Regions from separate parts of the Gordonia sp. PvP123 genome, predicted to be linked through region 1. Evidence: riboswitches for the same ligand, from Rfam matches in the RefSeq annotation. Region 1 holds a riboswitch; each other region holds the start of a gene.
What was found. Region 1 has a riboswitch for cobalamin ahead of ABIC25_RS04685 (CbtB domain-containing protein). Riboswitches for the same ligand answer to the same signal wherever they lie in the genome.

Region 1 (10,522 bases):
GGCTCGACGTCTGGTCTGCGCGCTGTCATCGGGAACGAGTCGGTTGCCGACCCCCAGGCGATCCTGGTCAGCAACGGCCCGTATGCCACCAACGACGTGGCCGGGCTCGGTCGTCGCACCCGCATCGACGAGGGGCGCCTGGGCGTCGTCACCGTCTCGGTGTCCGACACCCGGCAGGCCGTCGGACTCCTGCGGCGTACGCACGATCAGGGGCTCGTCCAGCGGACCGCCACCGAGGTGACCGTCGACGCCGACGCCGAGGTCATCCCCGTCGGGGTCGACGGCGAATCGCTCCAGCTCACGACGCCGGTGCGATGCACGATCACGCCCGGTGCGCTGCGCGTCCGCGTCCCACGGCACCGCCCCGAGACCCGGATCGCGCCACCGCAACTGGACTGGCTCCAGCTGTGGTATCTGGCGTGGCGTCCCCACCGCGCCGCCTGACCACAGCTGGAGCGCGTACCTCAGCCGCGCAGCAGTCCCTTGGCGACGTGGGTCACCTGGATCTCGTTGCTCCCCGCGTAGATCATGAGCGACTTGGCATCGCGCGCAAGCTGTTCCACGCGGTACTCGGCCATGTAACCGTTGCCGCCGAACAGCTGCACCGCCTCCATGGCGACGTCGGTGGCCGCCTTCGACGAGTAGAGCTTCATCGCCGACGCCTCGGACAGGCTGAGCGGTTTACCCGCCTTGCCGCGTTCGATGGCGCTGAAGAGCATGTTCTGGACATTGATCCGCGCCACCTCCATCTCGGCCAGCTTCAGCTGGATGAGCTGGAACTGGGCGATCTCCTGACCCCACAGCTTGCGGTTCTTCGCGTAATCGATCGACAGCCGTTGCGCCTCGTTGATGATGCCCAGCGACAGGGCGGCGATCCCGACGCGCTCCGCGGTGAAACCGGCCTTGGCGCCCTCGGATCCACGCGAATCGGCGCCGGTGTCCTCGGTCTCACCGAGGAGACGGTCCTTGCCGACGCGGACGCTGTCGAAGAAGAGCTCACCGGTCGGCGAACTCATCATGCCCATCTTCTTGAACGGCTTGCCCTGGGTCAGCCCGGGCATGCCCTTGTCCAGCACGAACGACAGCACCTTGCGGTCGCGCATCGGGACGCCACTGCCGTCGTCGAGCTTGGCGAACACGACGATGGTGTCCGCGTAGGGACCGTTCGTGATGAAGGTCTTCTGCCCGTTGAGGATGTAGTCGTCACCGTCACGACGAACCGTGGTCTTCATGCCGCCGAGCGCATCCGACCCGGAGTCGGGTTCGGTGATCGCCCAGGCGCCGACCTTCTCCATGGTCACCAGCTCGGGCAGCCAGCGCTTCTTCTGCGCCAGCGTGCCCTTGCCGCGGATGGTCGAGGCGGTCAGCCCCATGCTCACACCCAGCGACGCGACGAGGCCCAGACAGACACCCGCGAGCTCGATGTTGACCATCATGAACATCGAGCCGCCCATGCCGCCGCCGTCACCGGAGGACTTCTTCTTCTCCCCCTTGGCTTCTGCCTCGAGTTCTTTCTCGAGCGCATCCTTGGCCATGGCATCGACACCGAAGCTCGACAACAGCTTGCGGGTGATGTCGTACGGCGGCAGGACGCCGGACTCGAGTTCGTCGAGATGTGGCCGGATCTCCTTGTCGATGAACGCCCGCAAGGCGTCCCGAACCATCAGATCTTCATCGGACCACTCGAACATCGTCACACTCCCAGACCGGTGTCCGCCCGGGGGCGAACATGTTTCAGTTTCGTCGTCCCCAACTGTGTCAGGAGTCACTGCCGATGTCTAGGTACGCCGTCGCGAATCTGTTCCTATCAGGTGTTTGCGCAGGTGTAGATGGTCGCGGGACGGACCTCGTGGGCGAAGAACCGCTCTGCGTCCGGGCACAGAAGGGCTTGGGCAACCGGCATCGCCACCACCACACAACGGTCGGCGAGCCCGGAGTGCCCCACGCGCCACGCGTGGACTCGGCCGACGAAATCCGCGAGGCTCTCGCCCCCGTGTGGCCGGGCGCCGGGATCGGCGAACCATGCGCCGAGTTCGGCGGGATCGATCTGCTCCGGGGTGCGCCCTGCCCACGTTCCGACGTCCAGGGTTCGCAGCGCGTCGTCGACGAGGGCGTCGGTTGCCCCCAGGAGTCCGGCGGTCTCCCGGGTCGCGATCTCCGGACCGCAACAGAGGACCGGGCGCGTGGACGCCGCGGCCAGGCGGAGCACGTCCCGACGGCCACGCTCGTCCAGAAGCGGATCACCGCCGAATCGCACCGACCGGTTGGGGCCGGTGCGACCGGCGGTGATGATCTGCATGCGCGAAACGATCGCCGCCTCAATGCTGGGCGGCGACCGCCGGGGCGCGGTCGGCGGTACGCGAGCGCGCCATCGCCCCCAGCAGCAGGGCGAACACCACGGTGAGAACCGTCCACAGGATCACCTGGTTGGCGATGGCGTAGACCCGGAAGTCCCCGATCACGTCACCGGGGAAGCCCGGGAACACGATCTGACCCACGTCGTTGCGAACCGGCTCGGGGACCTCGCTGAAGGACGGCAGGAACGCGAGCACGATCGCGATGCCGGCCAGGTAGGCCGCGACAGCGGCGACGGCCGAGACGAATCCGCCGATCCGCGGACGCAGCCACAACGCCAGGACCACGGCCGCGATGGCCAGGATCACCGACGCCACACTGATGGTGAGGAAGGCTCCGGTCCTCTCGCCGATGGTGTCGTCGTCGCCGACGGCGGGCGGATTCGCCGGGTAGGCGAAGAACGGCACGGCGAACACGGCGACGAAACCGATCGCGCCGAGCACACCCGCAACCGCGCGCGGGTCGGTCGCCGGATGGCGACTGCCGAGATGACTCCAGAGCACCGTGAACGCCACCGCGAAGAACGCACCCATGCACACCGCGAACACGACGTTGCCGACACCGGCGCCGAGGTTCTCCTGCATGGCCCGCGTGAACAGCTCGCCGCCCTCACCGTGCGTGTGGCCACCCGGTTCGGCGGCGTGGGCCAGTGCCTCCTCGGCCTCCGAACGGGCGCCTTCGTAGTCGATGGCCTTGGCGACGACCGGTTCGAGGTAGAACCGGGCAAACACGAACGAGACGATTCCGGCGATCAGACCTGCGAGCAGGCCGGCGCCGATGAATTTCTTCTCCATATGTACTTGGCTTCCTGTGGGATACGGCCGGTCAGGCCGGCTCAGTGGCAGGGGAAGCCGAGGAAGTGGCGTGCGTCGTGCACGAACTCGTGGACGTGGGTGTCGGAGCCGAAGACGGACACGACGCCCTGGTCGTACCCGAGGAAGTAGTAGGCGAGACCCGCCAGGAGCACGGTCAGGCTGAGCCAGAGGGCTGCACTCGCGACCGACAGGTTCGGTACGGGCAGGGCACGGGCCGGGGCGGCCTGTACGGCTGCAACAGTGCGGGGAGCTGTCATGGAGGGGTCCTTTCGCCGATCTCGCGTCGGAGATGTCGTGGTGTAGCAGTCCGGAGGACTGCTACGCGCCGGCACGGCATCCTGACTCACGTCACCCCGTCACCATCGACCGCGTCGATATGTCGACACGTCGACCGCGTCGACATATCTACGGTGTCGATATGGGCAGCGTTCACAGTGGCGCGACCGTTCCGGACTCTCACCGGATTCCCCGCACAGGCGTGGGATGACTCTATACCGCGTTCTGTCGTACGCGTGAGACATAGTGGAGAGATGCCCCGCGCTTCGGTGCTCGACCGCTTCACCGCCCCCACCCGACGGTGGTTCTCCGGCGCCTTCACCGCTCCCACCGCCGCGCAGAAGGGTGCGTGGACGTCGATCGCCGACGGCTCGCACACCTTGGTCATCGCCCCCACCGGATCGGGCAAGACCCTCGCCGCGTTCCTGTGGGCCCTCGACCGCCTCGCCGCCGACCCGGACTCGCGGCCCGCCGGCACCAAGGTCCTCTACATCTCGCCGCTCAAGGCATTGGCCGTCGACGTCGAACGCAACCTGCGGGCCCCGCTGACCGGCATCACGCGGGCGGCTCAGGAGCTCAACCTGCCCGAACCGAACATCACCGTCGGCGTCCGGTCCGGTGACACCTCCGCCGCGGACCGCCGCGCACTGGTCAAGACACCGCCCGACATCCTGATCACGACGCCGGAGTCGCTGTATCTGATGCTCACGTCGGCCGCGCGAGAGAGCCTCACCGGCGTCCAGGCCGTCATCGTCGACGAGGTGCACGCGGTCGCCGCCACCAAGCGCGGTACGCACCTCGCGCTGACCCTCGAACGACTCGACGAGCTGCTCGAGAAGCCCGCGCAGCGGATCGGGTTGTCGGCGACCGTCCGGCCGCCGGAGGTGGTGGCGGGGTTCCTGTCCGGCGCCGCGCCGTGTCAGGTGGTCAAGCCCAAGGCCGACAAGACGTTCGACCTCCGCGTCGATGTCCCGGTCGAGGACATGGCCAACATCCCACCCCCGGTGTCCGATGCCGACCCCGCCGCACTCGACGACGCGTTCTCCCCGACCGCCGGGTCGCTGTGGCCGTACGTCGAGGCCTCGATCGTCGACCAGATCGAGGCCAACCGGGCGACGATCGTGTTCGCCAACTCCCGGCGCCTCGCCGAGAAACTCACCGCCCGGCTCAACGAGATCCACGCCGAACGCCACGGGCAGCCGGCCGAACCGACCGGCAATCCGTCGGTCGCCGGCGGCGCCCCCGCGTTCGTCATGGGCAGCGGCGCGAGCTCCGGCGCCGAACCCGTCCTGGCCCGCGCGCATCACGGCTCGGTCAGCAAGGAGCAGCGCGCCCAGATCGAGGACGACCTGAAGGCCGGGCGCCTGTCCTGCGTCGTCGCGACCAGCTCCCTCGAACTCGGCATCGACATGGGCGCGGTCGACCTCGTGATCCAGGTGGAGTCCCCGCCGTCGGTGGCCAGCGGGCTGCAGCGCATCGGCCGCGCCGGCCACCAGGTCGGCGAGATCAGCCAGGGCATCCTGTACCCGAAGCACCGCACCGATCTCCTGCATTGCACCGTGACGGTGAGCCGCATGCTCGACGGGGCGATCGAGGAGATCAAGGTCCCGCAGAATCCCCTCGACATCCTCGCCCAGCAGACCATCGCGGCCGCCGCGGTCGACGACCTCGAGGTCGACCACTGGTACGAGGTGATCCGGCGTGCGGCGCCCTATCGCGAACTGGGCCGGGGCGTCTTCGACGCGACCCTCGACCTGATCGCGGGTCGTTTTCCGTCGGACGAGTTCGCCGAACTGCGCCCGCGGGTGAACTGGGACCGCGACGCCGGGGTGATCACCGGCCGGCGCGGAGCGCAGCGGCTCGCGGTCACCTCGGGCGGTTCCATCCCCGACCGCGGCCTCTTCGGTGTGTTCATGGTCGGCGAGAAGGCAACGCGCGTCGGCGAACTCGACGAGGAGATGGTCTACGAGTCGCGTGTCGGCGACGTCTTCGCACTCGGCGCGACCAGCTGGCGGATCGAGGACATCACCCACGACCGCGTCCTGGTCTCCCCCGCGTTCGGTCAGCCGGGCCGGTTGCCGTTCTGGATCGGCGACGCGATCGGACGCCCCGCCGAACTCGGCGCCGCGATCGGTGCGTTCACCGGTGCGATCGCCGACCCCGGCAAGCTCGACGACCATGCCGCACGCCTCGGCCTCACCGACAACGCCCGCACCAACCTCGAGACCCTCATCGCCGAGCAACGGGAGTCGACCGGACACCTCCCCACCGACCGCACCCTGGTGGTCGAGCGGTTCCGTGACGAGCTCGGCGACTGGCGGGTGATCTTGCACTCCCCCTACGGTTTACGTGTCCACGCACCCTGGGCGAGCGCGATCTCGCAGCGCCTGCTGGAGACCCTGGGCATCGAGGGTGCCACCACGGCCTCCGACGACGGGATCATCCTGCGCATGCCCGACACCGACGACGCCCCGCCCGGCGCCGACGTGTTCCTCCTCGACCCGGACGAGGTCGAGCAGCTCGTGACCGACGGTCTCGCGGATTCGTCGATGTTCGCCTCCCGGTTCCGCGAATGCGCCGCTCGCGCACTGTTGTTGCCGCGACGCGACCCCGGACGGCGCGCTCCGCTGTGGCAGCAGCGCCAGCGCAGCGCCCAACTGCTGTCCGTCGCCTCCAAGTTCCCCGACTTCCCGATCGTGCTCGAGGCCGTCCGCGAGTGCCTGCAGGACGTCTACGACCTCCCCGCCCTCCTCGATCTGCTGACCCGCATCCGCACACGCCGCATCCGGGTCGTGGAGACCGAGACACAGAGCCCGTCACCGTTCGCCGCATCGTTGTTGTTCGGCTACGTCGGGGCGTTCATGTACGCCGACGACGCCCCGCTCGCCGAGCGCCGGGCGGCCGCGCTCTCGCTCGACACCAGCCTGCTGGCACAACTCCTCGGTCGCGTCGACCTCCGCGAACTCCTCGATCCGGCCGTCATCGCCGACGTGATCGCCCGTCTCCAACGCCTGTCTCCCGAACGCCAGGCCCGCGACGCCGAGGATGTCGTCGACCTGCTGCGGTGGCTGGGACCCCTCACCACCCAGGAGGTCGAGGCCCGGTACCGCGGCGACGAGCCGGCGACCGATGTCCTCGCCGAGCTGCACCGCAGCGGCCAGATCATCTCGGTGAACCACAACTCGCGCGCGCTGTGGGCCGCAATCGACGACACCGCGCGGTTGCGGGATGCGTTGGGAGTCCCTGCACCGCTGGGTATCCCGGCGGCCTTTCTCGAACCGGTCCCCGATCCGGTCGGGGACCTGATCGGCCGGTATGCCCGTACCCACGGGCCGTTCACCGTGCCCGAGGCCTCCGCGGCGCTGGGCATCGCGACCGGGGTCGTGCGCGACACCCTGAACCGCCTGGCCTCGGAACGACGCGTCGTCGAGGGCGATTTCCTGCCGGAGGGTGGCGACACCACTCCGCGGGAGGGCCAGTGGTGCCACACCGACGTGCTGGGGCAGATCCGACGCGGCTCCCTCGCGGCGAGCCGCGCCGAGGTCGCTCCGGTCGGCACCGACGTCCTCACACGTTTCCTCCTCGACTGGCAGCACGCCTCGCCCGGGACCCGATTGCGCGGCGTGGACGGGGTCGCGACCGTCATCGACCAGCTCGCCGGATTCCCGCTCCCGGCGTCGGCATGGGAGTCACTGGTCCTGCCCGCGCGGGTCTCCGACTACGCGCCGCCGATGCTCGACGAACTGCTCAGCGCCGGCGAGGTGATCTGGTCGGGGCACGGCCGGATCGGCAACTCCGACGGGTGGGTCGCGCTGCATCCGGCCGACGTAGCCGTCCTCACGCTGCCCGACGCCGACGAGATCGACACGACCCCGGTGCACGACGGGGTCACGGCCGCACTCGAACCCGGCGGCGCACTGCGCTTCCCACAGATCGCCGCCGACATCAGCACCGGCACCACGACGCCTGCCGCCGACATCGAGACCGCCCTGTGGGACCTGGTGTGGGCGGGACAGGTCAGCAACGACAGCTTCGCGCCCGTCCGGGCCCTCCTGCAGCCACGACGAAACCCGTCCGCCCCTCGCTCGGCCCCGGCTCATCGCGCACGGGGGCGGGCGCCCCGCCTCCGCGCCGGTCGTCTGTCCGCCCGGTACCTGACCGAACACTCCACGTCACCGCCGGTGTCCCCGACCGCGAGCGGCCGCTGGTTCGCCCTCGACCACCCCTCGACCGAACCGACGATCGCCACCCAGGGCCTCTGCGACCAACTGCTCACCCGGTACGGCGTGATCACCCGCGGGAGCGTCGTCTCCGAAGAGGTCACCGGCGGATTCGCGCGGGTCTACAAGGCGCTCACCGTCTTCGAGGACAACGGACACGTCCGCCGCGGCTACTACGTCGACGGTCTCGGCGGGGCGCAGTTCGCCTCGCCCGCCACGGTCGACGAGCTGCGTCGGCATGCGCTCCCCGATCGCAAACCGCCCCGCGAGGCGACAGTGCTGGCCGCGACCGACCCGGCCAACCCCTTCGGTGCGGCGTTGGACTGGCCCCCGTCCCGCGACACCGAGGCCGGACACCGCCCGGGTCGCAAACCGGGGGCGCTCGTGGTGCTCGTCGACGGCGAACTCGTGTGCTTCGTCGAGCGCGGTGGCAAGACGCTGCTCACGTTCAGCGATTCCATCCCGCGGCTGGAGTCGGCGGCCGGGGCGCTGGTCGCACTGGTTCGGCGCGGCCGGATCTCCCGCCTGACGATCGATCACATCGACTCGGAGCCGGTGCGCGCCACCGACTTCGGCAAGGTGCTCGTCGAAGCCGGGTTCTCGACGACCCCGCGCGGCATCCGGCTACGCTACGGCGATCATGCCTGAGGAGAGCGATGCCTGAGGGCGACACCGTCTTCGCCGCCGCGGCGCGTCTGCGGGCCGGTCTCGCCGGTCGCGTGCTCGAGTCGTCGGACTTCCGCATCCCGTCACTGGCGACCGCGGATCTCTCCGGACGGGAGGTGTCGGCGGTGCGCTCGGTGGGCAAACATCTGCTGATCGACGTCGCCGAGAGCAGCCCGGGCGCCGGCGACGCCGTCAGCATCCACTCGCACCTGAAGATGGAGGGGGCCTGGCACGTTCATCCTCGCGGGCAACGGTGGCGGCGGCCCGCCTATCAAGCGCGTGCGGTCCTGCGAACTGCCGACCACGAGGCCGTGGGTTTCGACCTGGGGGTCCTCGAACTCCTCGCCGACCCGGACGCGGCGCTCGCCTACCTCGGTCCCGACCTGCTCGCCGACGACTTCGATCGTGAAGAGGCGATCCGGCGACTCGCCGCGCACCCCGACGAGACCATCGGGTCGGCACTCCTCGATCAACGCCTCATCGCGGGGATCGGCAACGTCTTCCGCAGTGAGATCTGCTTCCTCCGCCGTGTCCTCCCCACCCGGCCGGTGGGCGAGGTGGATCTCGGCCCGGTGGTCGATCTCAGCCGGCGTCTCCTATGGGCCAACCGGACGCGCTCGGCGCGCACCACCACGGGCAACACCTCACCCAACGCGCGGATGTGGGTGTACGGCCGTCACGGTCGGTTGTGCCGGCGCTGTGCGACGCCGGTGAAGCGCGGCGAACTCGAATCCCCCGGCGGGGAGCGCTCGGTCTACTGGTGTCCCCGGTGTCAGATCTGAGGCGGCCGAGGCCCCCTCACACGGGGTAGCGCTCGGGCTCGGGCCCGAACTCGAAGCGGCGGGCCGTGATCGAGTCGACCGTGATCTCCACGTAGTGGTACTTCATCGTTGCGATCCAGGGTCGCAGCGGAAGCTGGTCGGCCGCCTCGATCTCGTTGAACGACACGAGGATCCGCGCCGTCCCCTTGGCGACCACGCTCCAGCCGTCGGCGTCGGTGTGTCCGTCGGTCTCGAACGCAACCCGCGAATTCACCGCCAGCTCCGACAATTTGGTGCCCTCGCCGGACCGCAGCAGGATGCGGCCGTCGATCGCGTGGAAGTTCACCGGGAAGATGTCGGGTTGACCGTCGACACTCAGGGCGAGCCTGCCGAAATCAGTGGCTCCCAACAGCTTCCAGGCCTCGTCGGGGGTGAGTACCCGAACCGATTCGTCGACCATGACCGTCTCCTTCTCCCCCACCCCGATCGTGCCGCGCGATCAGGGGCAGGGACAGAGGCCAACGTCCCGACTTGACCGGGCCGCCGTCACTTCGGAACGGGCACCGGCTCCAGGATCTCGGCGCGCGCCTCGGGCGCCGCGGCGCGTAGTGCGTCGGCGGAGTCGTCATCGGGCTGCTGCTGGGAGGCCACCTCGGCCTCCACCCGCGCGATGTAGGTCGCGACCTCGAAGTCGCGTTGCTCGGTGGTCCAGCCGAGCAACGGCGCGAGCAGGTCGGCCACCTCGTCGGCGCAGTCGACCCCGCGGTGGGAGTACTCGATGGCGATACGGGTGCGGCGGGCGAGCACGTCTTCGAGATGCAGCGCCGCCTCGTCGACCGCCGCATACACCACCTCGACGCGCAGATACTGCGGCGCCGCGGCGAGCGGCTGCAGCAGGCTCTTGTCACCGTCGGCGTAGTAGAGCACGTCGTCGATGAGTGAGCCGTACCGGTTGAGCAATCGCCGAATGCGATACGGGTGCAAGCCGAAACGCTGCCCCAGGTGCTCGCACTGGTTGATGAGCGCGAAGTAGCCGTCGGCGCCGAGCAGCGGGACCCGTTCGGTGATCGACGGCGCGACGCGGGTGGGGATGAAGTCGTTGCAGGCGTCCACGGCGTCGGCGGCCATCACCCGGTAGGTGGTGTACTTGCCGCCCGCGATCGACACGAGACCGGGTGCAACGGTCGCGACCGCGTGCTCGCGCGACAGCTTCGAGGTCTCGTCGTCCTCACCGGCGAGCAACGGACGCAGTCCCGCGTACACACCTTCGATGTCGTCGTGGGTCAGCTTGGTCACGAGGACCTCGTTGACGCGTTCGAGGATGTAGTCGATGTCGGCGCGGGTGGCGGCCGGATGCGCGAGGTCGAGGTTCCAGTCGGTGTCGGTGGTGCCGATGATCCAGTGCGTCTCCCACGGGATGACGAACAGC
Region 2 (10,522 bases), on a different contig from region 1:
ACGATGCCTATGAGCACGACGGCCAGATCACCAAGTCGACGATTCGCGCCCTGACCGTGTGCGCGCTCGGCCCGGCCGGGGCGCAGACCCTGTGGGACATCGGGTCCGGTTCCGGCAGCGTGGCGATCGAATGGTTGCGTGCCGACGACCGTGGGACGGTCGTCGCCTTCGAACGCGACTCCGAACGTGCTGAGCGGCTGCGCCGCAACGCAGCCCGCCACGGGGTGGCGCACCGGCTCACGGTGCGGGGGCCGGCTCCCGACGAACTCGCCGACGCACCCCGTCCCGACGCGGTCTTCATCGGCGGCGGACTCGACGAGGAGATCCTGTCGCTCGCCTGGGCGGCGCTCGCCGACCGCGGCCGGCTCGTCGTCAACGCGGTGACGGTCGAGAACCAGGCCCTCGTGACCCGGCGGCACGGCGAACTCGGGGGCACGTTGCGCCGACTGTCGGTCGAGACCGTGGCGCCCCTCGGCACGATGAGCACCTGGCGTCCGGCACTGCCGATCGTGCAGTGGGCGGTCGACAAACCGGCGCCGTCGACGCCCGACCCCGGGCCCGAACCCGCGGAGGCAGTCCGATGACCGTCTACTTCATCGGGGCCGGTCCCGGCGCGGCCGACCTCATCACCCTCCGGGGTGCGCGCCTGCTGGGGGAATGCGGCACCTGTGTCTACGCGGGATCGCTGGTGCCGCCGGAACTCCTGGCGCTGTGTCCCGACGGGGTCGAACTCGTCGACACCGCACGGATGCCGTTGCCGGACATCATCGATGTCATCGCCGCCGCCGACGCGCGGGGTCATGACGTGGCGCGCCTGCACTCGGGTGACCTCAGCCTCTACTCGGCGCTGGCCGAGCAGCAGCGCGAACTGACCGCACGCGGTATCGATCACCGGACCGTGCCGGGTGTCCCGGCGTTCGCGGCGGCCGCGGCCGCTCTGGGCACCGAACTGACCGTCCCGGGCGTCGGCCAGAGCCTGTTGATCTCGCGGGTGTCGACACTGTCGACCGACATGCCGCCGGGGGAGGACCTCGCGAGTCTCGCCGCGACCGGGGTGACGCTCGCACTTCATCTCGCGGCACACCGCGCCGAGGAGATCGTGGCGGCGCTCGCCCCGCACTACGGCAGTGAATGTCCTACCGCGACAGTGGCGTTCGCGAGTCGCGCGAACGAGCAGATCGTACGGTGCCCGCTGCGCCGGTTGCCCGAGACACTGGACGCCGCCGACATCCGCAGGACCGCGGTCATCTTCGTCGGTCGTGTGCTGGACCCGGCGAGGTCCGAGGCCACCGACAGCTACCTGTACTCGCACGCGCGCATGACCAAGCTCCGCACCGACCGTGAGTCGACGCGGTGACCGGTCCCGACACAACCGATTCGAGCCCGCCGGATGACGCTCGGCGCATCCTGATCCTGGGCGGGACGGGGGAGGCGCGGGCGTTGGCCTCGGCCCTGAGCGAGTCCGGCATCGAATTCATCAGTTCCCTTGCGGGTCGGGTGAACGACCCCCGTCTGCCGGTCGGCCCGGTGCGCATCGGCGGATTCGGTGGATCCGATGGTCTCCGCGACTGGTTGCAGAGCAACCGGATTCAGGCCGTGGTCGATGCCACCCACCCGTTCGCCGCGACCATCACCCGCAATGCGGCGCGAGCCACGGCCGACGCGGGGCTACCGCTGCTGCGTCTGCGCCGCGATCCGTGGGTGCCCGGCGACTCCGACACCTGGATCCGTGTGCCCGACCTGCCCTCTGCCGCACGAGAAGTGGCCGCCCGGGGCGGGCGGGTCTTCCTGACCACCGGACGTCAGGACGTCGGGGTCTTCGCGGGGATCGAGTCGGTGTGGTTCCTGATCCGGGTCGTCGACGCCCCGACCGGAGCGCTCCCGCCTCACCACGAGGTGGTGCGCTCGCGCGGGCCCTACGACCACGCGTCGGAGTCGAGGCTGTTGCGCGACAACGACATCGACATGCTGGTCACCAAGAACAGCGGCGGGCCGCTGACGTCGGCGAAGCTGGCGGCCGCCGCCGAACTCGGGATCGAGGTCATCATGGTCGACCGGCCCGACGAGCCCGACTCGCCGGTCGTCTCAGAGGTCGGGGCCGCCCGGGACTGGCTCGAGGCGCTGCTCGGCTGACTCGTCGGCAGTCTGATCGGTGGTGTCCACCGGACGGTGGCTGCGTGGCGTGAACACGAGCGGGCCCGCTGCGCGCTGCACGACCCGGGTCGCCGACGATCCGATGATGATCATCGTGCGCATGTCCACGACGGCAGGGTCGAAGTCCGCGACCGTGGTGATGGTGAGCTGCTGCTCCGGACCGCCGACATCTCGCCCGAGCACCACGACGCGGTCGGGCGACACCGTCTGGGTGAGCGTGTGCTGCAGGGCGCCGACCTGCCAGGTGCGGCTCGCCGACCCCGGGTTGTAGATGGCGATGACCAGATCGGCGCCGAGCGCGGCACGGATGCGTCGTTCGATGACCGACCACGGCTTGAGCCGGTCGGAGAGCGAGATGACCGCGAAGTCGTGTCCGAGGGGCGCGCCGACCGCTGCGGCGACCGCGGTGGCCGCGGTGACGCCGGGCACCACGCGGACGGGCACCTCGTGCCACCGCGGTTGTGCGGCAACCTCGGCGACTGCGGCGGCCATCGCGAACACGCCGGGATCACCGGAGGAGACGACGGCGACACGCGCGCCGCGTCGGGCGAGGTCGAGGGCGAATTCGGCGCGTTCGGCCTCCACCCGGTTGTCGCTGGCATGCACGCGCTGGCCCGGGCGAGGGGTGACGCGCTTGAGGTAGGTGGTGTACCCGACGAGGTCGGTGGCCGTGGCCAGCTCGGTGCGCACCTCCGGGGTGGTCCAGCTGTCGTGGCCCGGGCCGAGCCCGACGACGACGAGCTCACCGGGCACGGGTTCCGGCTCGAACCTCGGATTGTTGCGGCGTCCCGGGACGACGAGGATCGAGAAGTAGGGCACCTCCGCGGGATTCACGTCGGCGGCCGGGAGCACCCGTTCGACCGTCGTGGAGGCCCGCTCGACGTAGAACGCCTCGTCGAGACGCCCGGCCTCGCGGAGCGCGTCGCGCACCCGCTCGAAGGTCCGGCCGAGTTTCATCACGACGATCGCGTCCCCGGAACGGAAACGGAAGAGCAGCTCCGACGTCGACGCCGTACCCGGAACCACCGTGAGGGTCTCCTCGCCCTCGACGAGCGGGACTCCGGTGGCCGCCGCCGCCGCGCTCACCGAGGTCACGCCGGGCACGATCTCGGCGTCGAAGTGCGGCGACAGCCGCTTGTGCATGTGCATGTACGAGCTGTAGAAGAGCGGATCGCCCTCGGCGAGGAGGACGACGTCACGCCCGGCCCGCAGGTGGACCGCGAGGCGTTCGGCGCTCTCGGTGTAGAAGTCGTCGAGTGCGCCCTGGTAGCCGCCGGGGTGGTCAGTCGTCTCGGTGGTGACCGGGTACATCAGACGTTCCTCGGTCTGGCCCTCGCGCAGGTACGGCTCCGCGACCGACCTCGCGATGCTGTTGCCGTGCCGCGCAGAGTGATACGCGATCACATCCGCGGTGGTGATGAGGCGGGCGGCCTTGACCGTCATCAGTTCGCTGTCGCCCGGGCCGAGCCCGATGCCGTAGAGCGTGCCCTGACCCGACGTCTGTCCGGCGGCCGAGCTGTCCGAGTGCATGGGGGCCATCGTCATTCCTTCGGGGTCGCGAGCGCGTTGACCGCGGCCGCGGTGATCGCCGACCCGCCACGCCGGCCCGTGACCGTGATGAACTCGAGGTCGTCGCGCTCGGCCAGGGCCGCGCAGGATTCGACCGCGCCGACGAAACCGACGGGTGCGCCGACGATCGCGGCGGGACGGGGCGCACCGTCGTCTATCATGTCGAGCAGCGCGAACAGTGCGGTCGGCGCGTTGCCGATCGCGACCACCGCACCTTCCAGGCGGGGCAACCAGAACTCCAGTGCGGCAGCGGTTCTCGTGGTCCCCAGCTGCTCGGCAAGAGTCGGGAGAGTGGGTTCGGACAGGTGGCAGAGCACCTCGTTGTCCGCGGGGAGGCGTTTGCGGGTGATGCCGGAGGCCACCATGTTGGCGTCGCAGAGGATCGGGGCGCCGGCCTCCAGCGCGCCGCGCGCGGCCGCCACGACACCGGGCGTCGCGATCACGTCGCGCGTCAGGTCGGTCTGGCCGCATGCATGGATCATCCGGACGACCACGGTCGCGACGTCGGGCGCGAACGCGGAGAGGTCGGACTCGGCGCGGATCGTGGCGAAGGACTGACGGTAGATCGCGGCGCCGTCTCGTAGGTACTCGGTCATGGTGCTGACGAGCCTAACGGCGCCGCCGTTCGTATCCGCCGTCGGGCGTGGCCTCCACCGAGAGGTGGGATTCGGCCGGCGATCCGCAACCACGGGCGCAACCGACCCAGTGCTCGCGTTCGTCGACGGGGTCGCCGGCCTGCACACGGGCCATCAGGTCGTCCCGGACCGGGGCGTGGGCGGACGCGCACCCCGGCGCTCCGACGCAGCAGCTGACGGACGCCCAGGGCGACGCGGCATCGAAGATCAGGCCCATCGGGGCGAGCACGCGGACGACGGTCTCGGCCACGCCCTCGCCGAGATCGCAGAGCAGGATCTCGCGGTCGGGCGTGAACACGATCGGCGCCTGGACCGCCGCGATGAACTCCGCCAGCCGGGCCGGCAACCGACCGAGTTCGACGACCGCGCCGAGCAGGACCGCGCCGTCGTCCTGGTCGAACCAGCCGACGATCGGCTCGCCGGGGGCGCTCGGCGTGGTGTCCGGGTCGTCGTCGATCACCGGGTCGAGACCCGACGCGACGAGGTCGGTGAGTCGACGCCGGGCGTCGGTGTCGAGGTCGCGGACCCGCCACGCGCCGGGCGAGACCTCGCCCAGACCGGCAGCCACCGCGATCAGCGCGCTCACGATGGATTCCGGACCGGTGGCCGACCCGACGGCGACCCCGGCGATGCTGATGTCCGCCGCGAACGGCGTGTCGGCCCGGATCACCGCGCACGCATCCGGGCGTCGGGCGGCGATGTCCCCGCGGCCGTCGTCGATCCCGAACAGGAACCGGCCGGACAAGGAGGCCGCGGCCGGGTCGGCACGCAGCGCGTCGTCGAGGGCCGCGGCGAGCGGACGCGCGTCGGCGACCCCGCCGATACGCCCGGTCAGTGGGCTCAGCTCGATGTTGCGCACCTTGTCGTGGGTGCTGCTCGGCGCGAGCCCGGCCGCGACGACCGCCTCGGCGACGGCCTCGACGTCGGTGATCCCGCGCAGCTGGAGGTTGCCGCGCACCGTCAACTCCAGGTGCCCGTCGGCATGGTCGGCGGCCGCCCGGGCGAGCACCTCAAGCTGATCCGGACGGATCCGCCCGCCCGGCAGCCGGACCCGGGCCAGTGCGCCGTCGGCCGCCGGATGCGTGTCGAAGACCCCTGGGCAACGGTCGGCGGCGGCCCGGGCTGGCTGGTTCATCCCACCAGCCTACGACCGGCGGGTGCGGTGGCCGTAGGCTGAACGCACCGCGAGCGGGCTGAAGCCGGTGCGATTCCGGCGCGGTCGCGCCACTGTGATCGGGGAGCCGGGATCGACCGGCCATCCGGGAGTCAGACCAGTCCCTCGCACTGCACCCGCCACCCACGGCACCGACACGCACCCGGGCGCGACAACCCGGCGAGGAGACACGATGATCCTGCTGCTCTCGACCTCGGACACCGATCTGCTCACGGCCTCGGCGGCCCATGAGGAGAACACACCGTCGGGCAGTGCTCCGACGGAGGCGTCGGTGTCCTACCGCGGCGCAAACCCCTCTCGCATCCTGGTCGAGGACATCCCGCGACTCGCCGCCGACGCCGATCTCATCGTCGTACGCATCCTGGGCGGAGTGCGCGCGTGGGAGGACGGGCTCGCGGCGGTCGAGGCGACCGGCAAGCCGCTCGTGGTGTGTTCCGGCGAGCAGCAGCCCGACCCCGACCTGATGGCGCACTCCACCGTGCCGTCCGGTGTCGCCGCGCAGGCCCACGACTACCTCGCGGCCGGCGGCGTCGCGAACCTCGTCAACCTGCACCACTTCTTGTCCGACACCGTCCTGCTGACCGGCAACGGTTTCGAACTCCCGCAGCAGACGCCCGCGTGGGGTGTGCTGGAACGGACGCCTTCTCCGCGGCCGGAACCTTCTGTGCTCCCTGAGGTGCGAGGAGCGCACGCCGAGCCTTCTCCGCTCCCTGAGGTGCGAGGAGCGCAAGCGACGAGCCACGAAGGTCCCGACGCCCCCACGATCGCCGTGCTCTACTACCGCGCCCAGCACCTGGCAGGCAACACCCGCTACATCGCCGCGCTCTGCGATGCCATCGAGGCGAAGGGCGCGCGAGCGCTGCCGATCTTCTGTGCGTCGCTGCGGACCGCGCCCGACGACCTCCTCGAATTGCTCGGTACCGCCGACGCCCTGGTGGTCACCGTGCTGGCCGCCGGCGGCGCCACCCCGGCCACCGCGTCGGCCGGTGGCGACGACGAGGCGTGGAACATCGAGCGACTCGCCGCACTCGACGTCCCGATCCTCCAGGGTCTCTGCCTCACCGGTTCCCGCGCGGACTGGGAGGACAGCGACGACGGACTGTCACCGCTCGACGTCGCCACCCAGGTGGCGGTGCCCGAGTTCGACGGTCGGATCATCACCGTGCCGTTCTCTTTCAAGGAGTTCGACGACGACGGATTGCCGTGGTACCAGCCGGATCTCGAGCGCTGCGCCCGGGTGGCAGGCATCGCCACCGCGCACGCCCGGCTGCGTCGGACACCGGCCGCGGACAAGCGGATCGCGGTCATGCTATCGGCCTACCCGACCAAGCACGCCCGGATCGGCAACGCCGTCGGACTCGACACCCCGCGCAGCCTCCTGCGCCTGCTCGATGCGATGCGCGCGGCCGGGTACGACATCGGACCGGAGTCCGGTCCGGGATCGGTTCCCGGTCTCGCCGAGGATGATTCGGACAAACTGATCCACGAGATCATCGCCACCGGCGGCCAGGATGCCGACTGGCTCACCGAGGAGACCCTCGCCGCAAACCCGATCCGCCTCTCGGCGGGCGATTACCGAGCGTGGTTCGACACCCTGCCCGAGGGACTGCGTTCGGCGGTCACCGAGCACTGGGGTCCGGCTCCGGGCGACCTGTTCGTCGACCGCACGCACAATCCCGACGGCGACATCGTCATCGCGGCACTGACCTTCGGCAACATCGCGATCATGGTGCAGCCGCCGCGCGGCTTCGGCGAGAACCCGGTCGCGATCTACCACGACCCCGACCTCCCGCCGTCGCATCACTACCTCGCGTCGTACCGGTGGGTTGCCGCGCACGACACCGGCTTCGGTGCCGACGCGATCGTGCACGTCGGCAAGCACGGCAACCTGGAATGGCTGCCCGGCAAGAACCTCGGCATGTCGGCGGACTGCGGTACCGACGCCGCCCTCGGCGACCTCCCGCTCGTCTACCCGTTCCTGGTCAACGACCCGGGGGAGGGGACACAGGCCAAGCGGCGCGCTCATGCGGTCCTCGTCGACCATCTGATCCCGCCGATGGCACGCGCCGAGTCCTACGGCGACATCGCCCGCCTGGAGCAGCTGCTCGACGAGCACGCCAACATCTCCGCGCTCGACCCGGCGAAGCTGCCCGCGATCCGCCAGCAGATCTGGACGCTCCTCACCGCGGCGAAGATGGATTCCGACCTCGGTCTGACCGAACGTCCCGACGAAGAGGTCTTCGACGACATGCTGCTGCACGTCGACGGCTGGCTCTGCGAGATCAAGGACGTCCAGATCCGCGACGGCCTGCACGTCCTCGGCGAGCCCCCGCGCGACGACGCCGAGGTCGACCTGGTCCTCGCCATGCTGCGCGCCCGCCAACTCTGGGGCGGCACATCGGCTCTGCCCGGCCTCCGCGAGGCTCTCGGACTCGTCGAGGACGGCTCGGCCGAGCGGGGTTCCGTCGATGCCGTCGAGGCCCAGGCCCGCGAACTCGTGGCCGCCTGCGCCAAGGACGACTGGTCGGCCGAGGCCGTCACCGCGGCGACCGCGGGACTGCCGACAGCGGTCGGGGACGTGCTCACCTTCGCCGCCACCGAGGTCGTCCCGCGCCTGCGCCAGACGACCGGTGAGGTCCCGCGTGTGCTGCACGCTCTGAACGGCGGGTTCATCCCGGCCGGGCCGAGCGGGTCGCCGCTGCGCGGCCTGATCAACGTGCTGCCCACCGGACGCAACTTCTACTCCGTCGACCCGAAGGCGGTGCCCTCGCGGCTGGCGTGGGAAACCGGTCGGGCGATGGCCGACTCGCTGCTCGAGCGCTACCTGGCCGATCACGGCGAATACCCCCCGTCGGTGGGACTGTCGGTGTGGGGGACCAGCGCGATGCGCACGTCGGGTGACGACGTCGCCGAGGTCCTCGCGTTGCTCGGTGTCATGCCCGTGTGGGACGAGATGTCCCGGCGCGTCTCCTCGCTGGAGCTCATCGGGCTCGAGGAACTCGGCCGTCCCCGCATCGACGTCACCGTGCGCATCTCCGGCTTCTTCCGGGACGCGTTCCCGCACGTGGTCACGATGCTCGACGATGCGGTCGCGCTCGCCGCGGGTGCCGACGACGAAACCGACGAGCAGAACTTCGTCGCCGCCCACGTGCGTGCGGCGATGGCCGAACACGGCGACCGGCGTCGTGCCGCGATGCGCGTCTTCGGGTCCAAGCCCGGCACCTACGGCGCCGGGATCCTGCAACTCATCGACTCGCGGGACTGGCGCAGCGACGAGGATCTCGCGCGGGTCTACACCGAATGGGGCGGCTACGCCTACGGACGCGACCTCGACGGTGTGCCCGCGGTCGACGACATGCGCTCCGCGTACAAGCGGATCGCCGTGGCGGCGAAGAACACCGACACCCGCGAGCACGACATCGCCGACTCCGACGACTACTTCCAGTACCACGGCGGCATGGTCGCGACCGTCCGCGCGCTGACCGGGTCCTCGCCCGAGGCCTACATCGGCGACAGCACCCGGCCCGACTCCGTCCGCACCCGGACGCTGTCGGAGGAGACCAGCCGAGTGTTCCGCGCCCGCGTGGTCAACCCGCGGTGGATCTCGGCGATGCAGCGCCACGGCTACAAGGGCGCCTTCGAGATGGCCGCCACGGTCGACTACCTCTTCGGTTACGACGCGACCACCGACGTCGTCGCCGACTGGATGTACGAGAAGCTCACCGAGTCCTACGTCCTCGACGAGACCAACCAGCAGTTCATGCAGCAGTCCAACCCCTGGGCGCTGCACGGGATCGCCGAACGTCTGCTCGAGGCCGTCGAACGCGACATGTGGCGCGAGCCGCCGGCCGAGCTGCTCGACGCCCTGCGCAACGTCTACCTGCAGACCGAGGGCGACATCGAAGGCCGCGGCGAGGACTGACCGCCCACCGCTGGTTGAGCTTGTCGAAACCACCCCTCGGGAGCAAAATCGGGCACTCGTTCGTTACCGATGCAGACCCTGACGTCAACGGGTGCCGAAGGGCACCGAAGGACAGGTGAAGCATCATGGCTCTCCGCTGGTTCGCGGCCTACGCCGTACTGGAGATCGCCGCATTCGTCGCGATGGTCATGACCCTCGGGTTCGGCTGGGCGGTGCTGATCAGCCTCGCCGCCGTCGTCCTCGGGGTCGTGGTCCTGCGCTGGCAGGGCCGCAAGGTCTTCGGCGAGCTGCAGCGGGCGTCCCGGAACGAGGTCGACGCCCGTGCACCGCTGGCCGACACCGCGCTCGTCGCCGTGTCGACCCTGCTGCTGGTCATCCCGGGTGTCGTGTCGACCGTGGCCGGGACCCTCCTGCTGTTCCCGCCCACCCGTCGGGTGATGCGTCCGGTCGTCGTGGCCGTCGGTGCGCGCCGGGTCGCGACCGCCATGGACCGGGCCGGGGTCTACGCCACCGGCGTCTACGGCGCGGGACGTGGCGCAACCGTCGTCGAGGGCTCCGTCGTGGAATCCGACACGCCCGAGCCGGGGTCGGCCACCACGCCGTTCGGGACCCGGGGCCTGCCACAGGGCCGCTGAGCCCGTTCTGTATTGCGTCGGACTGGCGACACCGCCCGGGATCCCGACGCCCGGCAACCGGACCCCTCGCCACCCTTCACCGACGGCAAGGCACACTGAACGATCGTGGCAACCCAACTGCTTCTCGGCGGCGCCGTGTACTCGCCGGCCGCCCCCGACGCGACCGCGATGGCCGTCACCGACGGAATCGTCGTCTGGGTCGGGACCGACGACGTCGGACGTGCGCTTCACCCCGACGCCGAGATCATCGACCTGGGCGGACTCTTCGTCAGTCCGGGCTTCGTCGATTCCCATGTGCACCTGACCTCCACCGGACTCGGGCTCGATGGATTGACCCTGAACGAGGCGTCGAGCCGCACGCATTGTCTGCGGCTCGTGGAGAAGGCGGTGGCCGCCGAATCCGCGCACGAGGGAGGCGACCTCATCTGGGGTC
Region 3 (10,522 bases), on a different contig from region 1:
AGCCATGAGTCCACCCTAGCGGTGAGTCTGCTGCCGGGCATCGCAGCTGCCGTAGGCTTCCGTGCGTGACAGCTTCCGCGAACCCGACAACCGACGACTCCTCCGCAGACCCGGAATCGGGCTCGGCCGTCGTCGAGATCTCGACCGACGGTGCCTGCCTGGGGAACCCGGGCCCGGGCGGATGGGGCGCGGTGCTCCGATACAAGGGCACCGAGAAGCGGATCTCCGGGTCGGAACCCGACACGACGAACAACAAGATGGAACTCACCGCCGCCATCGAGGGTCTCGCGGCGCTGACCAGGCCGTCGACCGTCATCATCTACACCGACTCGACCTACGTCCGCAACGGGATCATGAAGTGGGTCAACGGCTGGCAGGCCAACGGATGGAAGACGAAGGATCGCAAGCCGGTCAAGAACGCGGATCTGTGGCGTCGTCTGGTCGAGGAGGAGAAACGGCATCAGGTGGAGTGGCGCTGGGTGAAGGGGCACGCCGGCGACCACTTCAACGAGATCGCCGACGAACTGGCGACCACCGCGGCCCGATCGGTCTCCCGATGACCCCGGTGGCCGTCGCCCTCGAACCCGTCCGCGACGAGCACCTGGTCGCGGCGATCGAGGGCGCGGGCGGACAGATCGTCGGCCTCGACGACGCCCGGGTGCTGGTGTGGATCGGGCCGCCCGCGGACTTCCCGCAACTGCCCGACACCGTCGAATGGGTGGCCCTCAAGACCGCGGGCATCGAGGATTTCGTGGCCGCCGACATCCTCGACGACCGCCGGCTCTGGACCAACGCGTCGGGCTTCTATGCCGAGAACGTCGCCGAGCACGCGCTGGCGCTGCTCCTCGCAGGACTCCGGCAGATCAACACCGCCGTCCTCCGGCACTGGGACAAGGAACGGATCGACACCGCGGTCCGGTCGCTGCACGGCGCCACCGTCGCCATCGTCGGTGCCGGCGGGATCGGTGCCTCCCTCGCCCCACGTCTCCGGGCGTGCGGTGCCCGCGTCGTCGCGGTGAACCGATCGGGCCGCGACGTGCCCGGTGCGCACGAGATCCGACGGTCCGACGAGTTGGACGAGCTGTGGGGAACCATCGACCACGTGGTGCTGGCGGCGCCGGCGACGCCCGAGACCCGGCACATGATCAACGCCGAGAGCCTCGCGGCGCTGCCCGACCATGCGTGGGTGGTCAACATCGCGCGCGGCCCGCTCGTCGACGAGGAAGCTCTGTACCGGGCGCTGGCCGACGGCCAGATCGCGGGCGCGGCCCTCGACGTGACCGATCCGGAACCGCCCGCCGACGACCATCCGCTCTGGTCCCTGCCGAACGTGATCATCACCCCGCATGTCGCCAACCCGGCGTCGGGACTGACGCGCGAGCTCGCACCGTGGGTCGCCGAGAACCTCCGCAGGTTCGCCGCGGGCGAGGAACTGCTCTCCGTGGTGTCCGCCGGCCGCGACTACTGAGATCACGACCTGCTGTTTTCGGCCGATTCCTAGAACACGTTCTCGTTTTCGGTCCCGGCGTGGCATGGTCGACGGGTGATTCTCGACAGATTCCGGATAGACGACCAGGTGGCCATCGTGACCGGCGCGAGCCGGGGCCTCGGGGCGGCGATCGCGGTCGCCTTCGCCGAGGCCGGCGGCGACGTGGTGATCGCGGCCCGCAGTGAATCCGACCTCGAGCAGGTCGCCGAACGGGTCCGCGCGGCGGGCCGACGCGCGCGCACCGTCGCCGTGGACCTCGGCGACCCCGATGCGGCGGCGGCGCTCGCGCAGACCGCGGTCGACGAGTTCGGGCGGCTCGACACCGTGGTGAACAACGTCGGCGGGGCGATGCCCCGGCCTCTGTTCGACACCAGCCCCAAGCACCTGCGGGATGCCTTCGACTTCAATGTCGGTAACGCGCACGCATTGGTCGTCGCCGGTTCCAAGCAGATCCTTGAGACCAGCGGCCGGGGTTCGATCATCAACATCACGTCGGCGGTGGGCCGCCTGCCCGGACGTGCCTACGCCGCCTACGGCACCGCGAAAGCTGCTCTCGCGCATTACACGCGCATCGCGGCGATGGATCTGAATCCGAAGATCCGGGTCAACGGCATCGCACCGGGCGCCATCCTGACATCGGCGCTGGAGATCGTCGCGGGCGACGACGGAATGCGTACCGCAGTCGAGACATCGACTCCGCTGCACCGACTCGGCGACCCGGAGGACATCGCCGCGGCCGCCCTCTACCTGGCGTCCCCGGCCGGCGCGTACGTCACCGGCAAGATCCTCGAGGTCGACGGCGGGATCATCTCGCCGAACCTGGACCTGCCGATCCCGGACCTCTGATCACTCCGAGCCGCGCTCGAGGGCGCCGGCGATCTGCCGTTCGAGCTGCGCCGCGGCCACCTGCGGAACGTCGATGATGCCCTCGAGTTCGGCCAGGGCCTTCTTGTAGGCCGCCTGCCGCTCTGCGGGTGTGGCCGCGGAGTCGGCGGCCACGCCGATCAGCTTGCGTGCCCGGTCCAGGGCTTCGCGTTCGACGGGTGAGAAGTCGGTTTGCCTGCGCCGCCGGGACTCTCGTTCGGCTGCGTCGAATGCCGCGGCGTATTCGCCCACGGCGTCGCGGTACTCGGCGAAGTCTGCCGGGGACATCGAATCGGGCAGTGGCCCCTGGGCGCCCGGCTCGGGTCGCAGATCGTCGGCGCGGACCCGGGCGCGGTGGAACGCGAGGGTCAGCGGTTCACGCATGTCGGTCATCATCGGGTACTCGATGAGCGTCGCGAGATCGAGCTCGTAACCGAACCACTTCTCGTTCAGCGAGTCGTGCTGGCGAAGGGTCCGGCGCAGCTGGTCGGCCGACGTCGTCGTGAGTTTGAGCTGCTCGGTCTGCGCGTTCGCCTTGATCCGGGCGAGCTCGATCTTGTCCTTGCGCCGCTTCTCGTTGTACTTCCCGATCGACCCCGCCCACCCGCCGACGACAGCGCCGATGGGGAAGATCAGCCACCAGTTGTCCGTCGCGAAGCTGACGATCTCGTTCACGGCTCAACTGTACCGAGACGAGGCCCGGCTGATTAGGGTGAACGCATGGCCGACCCCGATGCGCCGAAGCTCGCCGTGGACACGATCGAGGCATGGCGAGAGTGGTTGCGGGACAACCACGACTCATCCGGCGGCGTGTGGCTGGTGTTCTGGCGCAAGGGATCGGGCCGGGAACCGATCGACTACGACGAGTGCGTTCGCGAGGCGCTGTGCTGGGGCTGGATCGACGGCCACACCCGCGTCATCGACGACCGCCGCCGCGGCATGTGGTTCACCCGGCGCGGACGCAACAGCGGATGGTCGGCGTCGAACAAGGCGCGTGTCGCCGACCTCGCGGCCGCCGGTCGGATTCAGCCCGCGGGACAAGCCGTGATCGACGACGCCCAGGCCCGCGGTCTCTGGACGATGTTCGACGACGCCGAGGCGCTGATCGAGTCCCCGGAGCTCGCCGCTGCACTCGACGCCAACCCGGTTGCGCGCGCCAACTGGGACGCCTTCCCGCCGAGCGTGCGGAAGTTCGGGCTGTCGCAGCTGGCTCTCGCGAAACGACCCGAGACCAAGACCAAGCGCGTCGCCGCCCTCGTCGAGCGGGCGGGGCGCAACGAGCGACCCTGACGCCCGTGTCGTCGGGGCGCGGTGTCGGAGACTGTCGGGTATGTCGTAGTCTCGTCGCATCGAGATCCCTGGGAAGCCGGTTCGACTCCGGCGCGGTCCCGCCACTGTGAACTCGGCGCGTCGATGACCTCGACGCACTGACTCAGCCAGATACCAGCCTCGATGCTGCTTGTCACGCCACGAGGATGGACCGACGACACATGTTGATCGATGGTGCCCGCAGGGCGCCGGTACTGCCGCGCACGCACAGACGCACGAGACGACGCCGTCCCGTGGTCGTCGTTGTCGTCGTGCTCGGGTTGGGTCTGGCCGCTGCGTTTCTCGCCCTGTGCTCGGGCGCTGAAGTGCTGCCCGTGTCCACGGTCGTCGACGTGATCGCCTCACGGTTCGGTGGGCCTGCCGTCACGCGTACCCAGCTTGCGATCGTCTGGGACATCCGGATGCCGCGAATCCTGCTCGGGCTGGTGGTCGGCGCGGGTCTTGCCGTTGCGGGGGTGCTGGTCCAGACCCTGGTCCGCAATGCGCTGGCCGACCCGCACCTTCTCGGCGTCTCGTCTGGTGCGGCAGTCGGGGCGACATCGGTGATCACCACCGGGTTCCTTGCCGGCTTCGGGTTGTGGTCGCTGAGCCTCGGAGCAATGGCAGGCGCACTGGGAGCCGCGCTGCTCGTCTTCGCGATCACCATGAGCCAGGGTGGTATCACTCCGCTCCGGCTGGTGCTCACCGGAACCGTTGCCGCATCGGCGCTGTCCGCCATCGCCAGCTTCCTCGTGCTGCGCACCAACGATTCGCAGGCCGCTCAATCGGTCCTGTTCTGGCTGCTCGGCAGTCTTGCCGGCGCATCGTGGGGCAAGCTGCTGCTGCCGGTCTCGGTCGTCGTGACCTGCACCGCGATCGCTTTCGCACTCCATGGGTGGCTCGACGCCCTCTCGGCCGGACCCGATGTCGCCGCCGCGGTGGGCGTTCGCGTCCCGTTGCTACGAAACCTGTTGTTCGCGCTCCTCGCGGTGATGGTCGGCACGATGGTCGCGGTGTCGGGGGCCATCGCGTTCGTGGGATTGGTGATCCCCCACATCGCACGCATTCTCGTCGGCTCCCGGCACCGTTGGGTCCTGCCCACCTCAGCCCTGATCGGCGCGGTCTTCCTGGTTCTCGTCGACGTCGTCGCCCGGATTGCGTTGCGGCCGGTCGAGATCCCGCTCAGCGTGGTCACCGGAGTCATCGGTGCGCCGCTGTTCTTGTTCATCCTCGGCCGGCGCCGCTACCAGTTCGGTGCCGCCGCATGAGTCGCACACCGGTCGGGATCGCAGCGTCCGGGGTCGAGGTGTGGATCGACGATCACCCGGTGTTGCAGGACATTTCACTCGACGTGCGGGCAGGTGACATCGTCGGCCTCGTCGGTCCCAACGGGTCCGGCAAGTCGACTTTGCTGAGGTCGGTCGTCGGGTTGCTCGGACCGCGGCGTGGCACGGTCACCGTCGACGGCCGGGCAACCGAATCGATGAGCGTCCGGGACCGGGCCAAGCAGATCGCCTTCGTGCCGCAGGAAGTGGACCTACCCGCCGACATGCTGGTGCACGAGTACGTCTCGTTGGGGCGGCTTCCTTACGCACCGCCGTGGAGTATGGGTCGCACCGATGACCGCGCCGCGGTGGAAGCAGCTCTGCGATCGGTCGGGATGATCGAGCACCGGGACGCCGCCGTCGACCACCTCTCCGGTGGTGAACGACGCCGCGTCGCCCTGGCCAGAGGACTCGCCCAGGATTGTGGCGTACTCGTTCTCGACGAACCGACCAATCACCTCGACATCCGGCACCAGCTGGACCTGCTGGGGCTCGTGCGAACGTTGGGAACCACGGTCCTCGTGTCGCTTCACGACCTCGATCTGGCTGCTCGCCACTGCGATTCGGTGTACGTGCTGAACGACGGCAGAATCCGCGCGCACGGCGACGCCGCCACCGCGCTCGATCCCGCAGTCGTCGCCGAGGTCTTCGGGGTCTCCGCCCACCGCGTTCTCAACAGCGACACAGGCCGAACGCATCTCGTATTCGAGTCGACCCCGGGCGCGTCGCTGGATACGCCGCTGCCGCTGCGCGATCCCGGTCACGACCACCTGCCCGCCAACTGATTCGACACCGACAATGGAGACACGATGACGAGAACCACCACAAGGCACTTCCGAACGCCCCTCGCGACGGCAGCGTTGGCTGCGGCCCTTGTGCTGGCCGGTTGCAGTGCCACTCCGCCCACCGACGACGCGGCAGAACGAGAGTCGGCGACGCTGACCAACTGCGGCGCCGAAGTGGCCTACGAGGTGCCGGTCGAGCGCGTGGTCGCAACGAGCAACGGGGCCAACGTCGGAACGATCCTCAAGGTCGGGGGACTCGACAAGCTTGCCGCAGTGTCGCTGAACAAGAACAATGATCCGGTGATGGAGTCGATGTTCGGCCCTGGGATCGCCGACGTCCCCCACCTCGAGGGCAGCACCATCACCATTGAGACGGCACTCGGCGCGGACGCCGATCTGGTGGTTGGTTCCTACAGCGGACTGTTCAAGGGCGCATCGGGTGTGACGCCCGAGTCGTTGCAGGCCAACGGCATTGCGTCGTACATCATCTCCGACAGTTGCCGCCAGGGCGGTGACGCCCCGGACAAGCTCGGCACCATGGATCCCTGGGATGCGTTGCGAGCCGACGTGAAGAACTACGGAATCCTCTTCGGGACCGAGGAGGCCGCCGCCGCTGCCGGGACCGAACTCGACGATCGACTGCGCCGGCTGCAGGGCGCGCCGCGTCCGGCAGTGGCGCCGCGTGTCCTGATCTATGACAGCGGTGAGGAGGACCTGTACACCAGCGGTGGCAACGGAGCGCCGAACGGGATCATCGATGTCGCGGGCGGGGCGAACGTCTTCGCCGACGTCGACAACACCTGGTTCCGGGCGAGTTGGGAAACCGTTGCCTCGGCAGACCCGGATGTCATCGTGATCATGGACTACAAGAAGAGTCCGGACGAAGTCCAGGGCAAGATCGACGCCATCAAGGCCCGGGCAGGACTCCGTGACACCGCGGCTGTCCGGGACAACCGGTTCGTGGTCCTGCCGCTGGCGATGTTCACCTCCGGCTACCCGAACATCTATGGCGCCGAAGAGCTGCGGAAGTCCCTCGAGGAGTACGGATTGGTCCCCGGCAGCGGGATCGACTTCGCGGAGACGCTCGGCGGATGACCACCTCGAAAGACTGCCGGATCGTCGTCGTGCTCCGCCCGACGGTGAGCGGACTGGACGAGGCGTCGGCGGTGGCGATGGTCGACCGACTGCGGGCGCGCAGTGCCCGTGATGTCGGGCTCGCCTACCTGGACATCTCGACACCCACCGTCCATGACGAGCTCGACCGCGCGGCCGGTGACGGGCTGTCGGCCGTCAACCTCGTCCCGGTGGCGATCCCGCGCGACAAGTACCTGGTGACCTGGACCAAGCGGGCGGTGGCGAACTGGCGGGAGAGTCGGTCCGGTGTCGGTCTCGACATCTCGATCATCGAACCGGACATCGCCGGAGCGGTGGTCGCCGACCTCGCCGACGCCATCGAGCGGGTTCCTGCCGAGGACATCCGAGTATCACCGGCGTCCTATCGCAGTCCGGCCTGGTCGGTGATCGAGGATCACGACCGACACGTGCTCGTCTGTAAAGGCCCGCGCTGCATGGCCTATGGTGCCGGACCACTTCACCGCCAACTCACCGCGACCTCCAAGGGGACCCCGACCAAGGTCACCGGCACAGGCTGCCTGAGTCCCTGCAACCTGGGCCCGCTCGCGATCGTCAACCCGGCCGGGGAGTGGTACGGCCGTCTCGAACCTGCCCACGCCGTGGACCTGGTCGCCGGGGCCGGGCCGAATGCGAACCGACTGCCACGCTGAGTGGGTCGCCAGACCCTTCGTGACGCGCCCTCCGCAAGCTCCGGGCGCTCCTCAGGGAGCGGGGGTGGGCCGCCTTTACTGCTCCCTGAGGTGCGAGCTTGCGAGCGCGTCATCCTGCTCCCTGAGGAGCGAGCTTGCGAGCGTCACGAAGGGTCAGCTCGCCTCGATCGCGCCGGTGAACTGGCTCTCGTAAAGGCGGCAGTACGCGCCGCGGGCGGCGAGCAGTTCGTCGTGGCTGCCCTGCTCGACGATGTGCCCGTCCTCCATGACGACGATGACGTCGGCGTCGCGCACCGTCGACAACCGGTGGGCGATGACGAAACTCGTGCGGTCCGACCGCAGGTTCGCCATCGCCTTCTGGATGAGCAGCTCGGTGCGGGTGTCCACCGAGCTCGTCGCCTCGTCGAGGATCAGGATCGTGGGGCGGGCGAGGAAGGCCCGCGCGATCGTGATGAGCTGCCGCTCACCGGCGCTCACCCCGCCGCCCTCGTCGTCGAGAACCGTGTCGTAACCATCGGGGAGGGTCCGCACGAAGTGGTGCACGTGACTCATCCGGGCCGCGTCCATCACTTCGTCGCGAGAGGCGGTGGGGTCGCCGTAGGCGATGTTGTCGTAGATCGTGCCGCCGAAGAGCCATGAGTCCTGCAACACCATGCCGGTGCGTTCGCGCAGGGCGTCCCGTGTCATCTCGGTCGAGTCGACACCATCGACCCGGATGACCCCGGAGTCGACGTCGTAGAACCGCATGATCAGGTTGACCAGGGTGGTCTTGCCCGCACCGGTCGGACCGACGATCGCGACCATGTGGCCCGGCCGGGCCACCAGGCTGAGGTTCTCGATGAGTGGCTTGTCCTCGACGTACCGGAAGGAGACGTCGTCGAACTCGATGAGCCCCTTGTCGTCGGCGGGCGTCTTCGGCTTCGCGGCGTCGGGCGATTGCTCGTCGGCATCGAGGATGTCGAAGATCCGCTCGGCAGAGGCGACACCGCTCTGCATGAGGTTGATCATCGAACCGATCTGCGTCAGCGGTTGGGTGAACTGGCGTGAGTACTGGATGAACGCCTGCACCTCACCGAGGCTCAGCGATCCCGACGCCACGCGCAGTCCGCCGACGACCGCGACCGCGACGTAGTTCAGGTTTCCCAGGAACATGATCGTCGGCATGATGACGCCGGAGATGAACTGCGCACGCCAACTCGACTCGTACAGCTTCTGGTTGCGTTCGTCGAAGGTCGCCTCGATCTCGCGCTGCCGGCCGAAGGCGGTGACCAGCTCGTGACCGGTGAAGGCCTCCTCGACCTGAGCGTTGAGAGCACCGGTCGAGGACCACTGCGCCGAGAAATGCGGTTTCGACCGTTTGGCGATGATCCCGGTCGCGATGATCGCGAGCGGCACCGTGGCCACCGCGATGAGCGCCAGCAGCGGCGAGATCCAGATCATCATGACCAGCAGCGCGATCACCGTCAGGACCGAGTTCGCGAACTGGGAGATGGTCTGCTGCATGCTCTGCGACAGGTTGTCGAGATCGTTGGTGACCCGGCTCAACAGCTCGCCGCGCGGCATCGTGTCGTAATAGCGCAGCGGTAGGCGATGCACCTTGGCCTCGACGTCGTCGCGGAGTCGGCGGATGGTGCCGACGACGACGATGTTCAGCAGGTAGGCGGCCAGCCACGCGAGCAGTGACGAGACGACGTAGAGCGCCAGGGTGACGAGCAGCACGCGCCCGACAGCGCCGAAATCCACTCCGACGCCGGGTGTCACGTTCATGGACGACACCATGTCGGCGAAGGTGTCGTCGCCGCTCTCCCGGAGACCGGCGACGGCTTGTTCCTTGGTGAGGCCGTCGGGCAGGGTGCGGCCGATGACGCCGTCGAAGACGAGGTCGGTGGCATACCCCAGCACGCGGGGCGCGATCGCGATGAGCACGACCGAACCCACCAGCGACACGAGCGTGATCGTCATCAACAGGCGATAGGAGGCCAGTTGTGCGACAACGCGTTTGATCGAGGGCCAGAACGACCGGGGTTTGGATTCGGGTCCGGCCGCCATCGGCGGACCACCGGGCCGGGTCATGCGCGCTCCTCCATCGCCATCTGCGATTCGACGATCTCGGCATAGGTCGGGCACGACTGACGCAGTTCGTCGTGTGTGCCGAGACCGACGATCCGGCCGCGGTCGAGGACGACGATCTGTTCGGCGTCGACGATGGTCGAGATGCGTTGGGCCACCACGATCACCGCCGCGTCGCGGGTGGCGGGACGCAAGGCGGCGCGCAGGCGCGCATCCGTGGTGAGGTCGAGGGCGGAGAACGAGTCGTCGAAGAGATAGATGGCCGGCCGCCGGATGAGGGCCCGCGCGATGGCCAGGCGCTGGCGCTGCCCGCCGGAGACGGTCGTGCCGCCCTGGGACACCTTGGTGTCGAGACCGTCGGGCATCGCCGACACGAAATCCTCGGCCTGCGCGATGCGCAGCGCCTCCCAGATCTCGTCGTCGGTGGCGTCGGCCTTGCCGTGCAGCAGGTTCGAGCGGACGGTTCCGGAGAACAGGTACGGCCGCTGGGGGACCAGCCCGACGACCGATCGCAGTTCGTCGGGGTCGAGCCGCTTCACGTCGGTGCCGCCGACCCGGACCGCGCCGGCCGTGGTGTCGATGAGTCGCGGGACCAGCCCGATGAGCGTCGTCTTGCCCGAGCCGGTCGACCCGACGATCGCGGTCGTCGTGCCCGGTTCGACGCGAAAATCGATGTCGCTCAACACCGGGTCGTCGGCGCCCGGGTACCGGAACTCGGCGGCGTCGAACTCCACGGTGCCGGGATGGGTGGCGAAGCCGATCGGCTCACTCGGCGGGTGGACCGAGGTGTCGGTGGCCAGGACCTCGGAGATGCGCTCGGCGCAGACCGCGGCGCGCGGCGCCATCATCGCCAGGAACGACGCCATCATCACCGACATCAGGATCTGCATGACGTAG

Region 2: linked by a shared signal. The riboswitch ahead of cobN (cobaltochelatase subunit CobN) and the one ahead of ABIC25_RS04685 (CbtB domain-containing protein) in region 1 are both predicted to bind cobalamin.
Region 3: linked by a shared signal. The riboswitch ahead of ABIC25_RS14220 (FecCD family ABC transporter permease) and the one ahead of ABIC25_RS04685 (CbtB domain-containing protein) in region 1 are both predicted to bind cobalamin.

Annotation. Positions count from the first base shown of each region.
Region 1 is NZ_JBEPPN010000002.1:393,361-403,882, reverse strand. It holds gene ABIC25_RS04705 (diacylglycerol/lipid kinase family protein) at 1-444, shown strand, start outside; gene ABIC25_RS04700 (acyl-CoA dehydrogenase family protein) at 465-1,691, opposite strand; gene ABIC25_RS04695 (histidine phosphatase family protein) at 1,808-2,299, opposite strand; gene ABIC25_RS04690 (CbtA family protein) at 2,319-3,149, opposite strand; gene ABIC25_RS04685 (CbtB domain-containing protein) at 3,191-3,427, opposite strand; cobalamin riboswitch at 3,503-3,639, opposite strand; gene ABIC25_RS04680 (ATP-dependent helicase) at 3,701-8,314, shown strand; gene ABIC25_RS04675 (DNA-formamidopyrimidine glycosylase family protein) at 8,323-9,114, shown strand; gene ABIC25_RS04670 (pyridoxamine 5'-phosphate oxidase family protein) at 9,131-9,553, opposite strand; gene glpD (glycerol-3-phosphate dehydrogenase) at 9,640-10,522, opposite strand, start outside.
Region 2 is NZ_JBEPPN010000001.1:53,004-63,525, reverse strand. It holds gene cbiE (precorrin-6y C5,15-methyltransferase (decarboxylating) subunit CbiE) at 1-584, shown strand, start outside; gene ABIC25_RS00275 (cobalt-precorrin-4/precorrin-4 C(11)-methyltransferase) at 581-1,357, shown strand; gene ABIC25_RS00270 (cobalt-precorrin-6A reductase) at 1,354-2,133, shown strand; gene cobJ (precorrin-3B C(17)-methyltransferase) at 2,086-3,693, opposite strand; gene ABIC25_RS00260 (precorrin-8X methylmutase) at 3,696-4,319, opposite strand; gene cobG (precorrin-3B synthase) at 4,333-5,493, opposite strand; cobalamin riboswitch at 5,497-5,632, shown strand; gene cobN (cobaltochelatase subunit CobN) at 5,705-9,454, shown strand; gene ABIC25_RS00245 (FxsA family protein) at 9,580-10,089, shown strand; gene ABIC25_RS00240 (amidohydrolase) at 10,195-10,522, shown strand, end outside.
Region 3 is NZ_JBEPPN010000006.1:368,976-379,497, reverse strand. It holds gene ABIC25_RS14250 (methyltransferase domain-containing protein) at 1-6, opposite strand, end outside; gene rnhA (ribonuclease HI) at 66-560, shown strand; gene ABIC25_RS14240 (D-isomer specific 2-hydroxyacid dehydrogenase family protein) at 557-1,468, shown strand; gene ABIC25_RS14235 (SDR family oxidoreductase) at 1,544-2,335, shown strand; gene ABIC25_RS14230 (hypothetical protein) at 2,336-3,028, opposite strand; gene ABIC25_RS14225 (YdeI/OmpD-associated family protein) at 3,074-3,643, shown strand; cobalamin riboswitch at 3,689-3,819, shown strand; gene ABIC25_RS14220 (FecCD family ABC transporter permease) at 3,844-4,929, shown strand; gene ABIC25_RS14215 (ABC transporter ATP-binding protein) at 4,926-5,771, shown strand; gene ABIC25_RS14210 (ABC transporter substrate-binding protein) at 5,796-6,866, shown strand; gene ABIC25_RS14205 ((2Fe-2S) ferredoxin domain-containing protein) at 6,863-7,555, shown strand; gene ABIC25_RS14200 (ABC transporter ATP-binding protein) at 7,709-9,628, opposite strand; gene ABIC25_RS14195 (ABC transporter ATP-binding protein) at 9,625-10,522, opposite strand, start outside.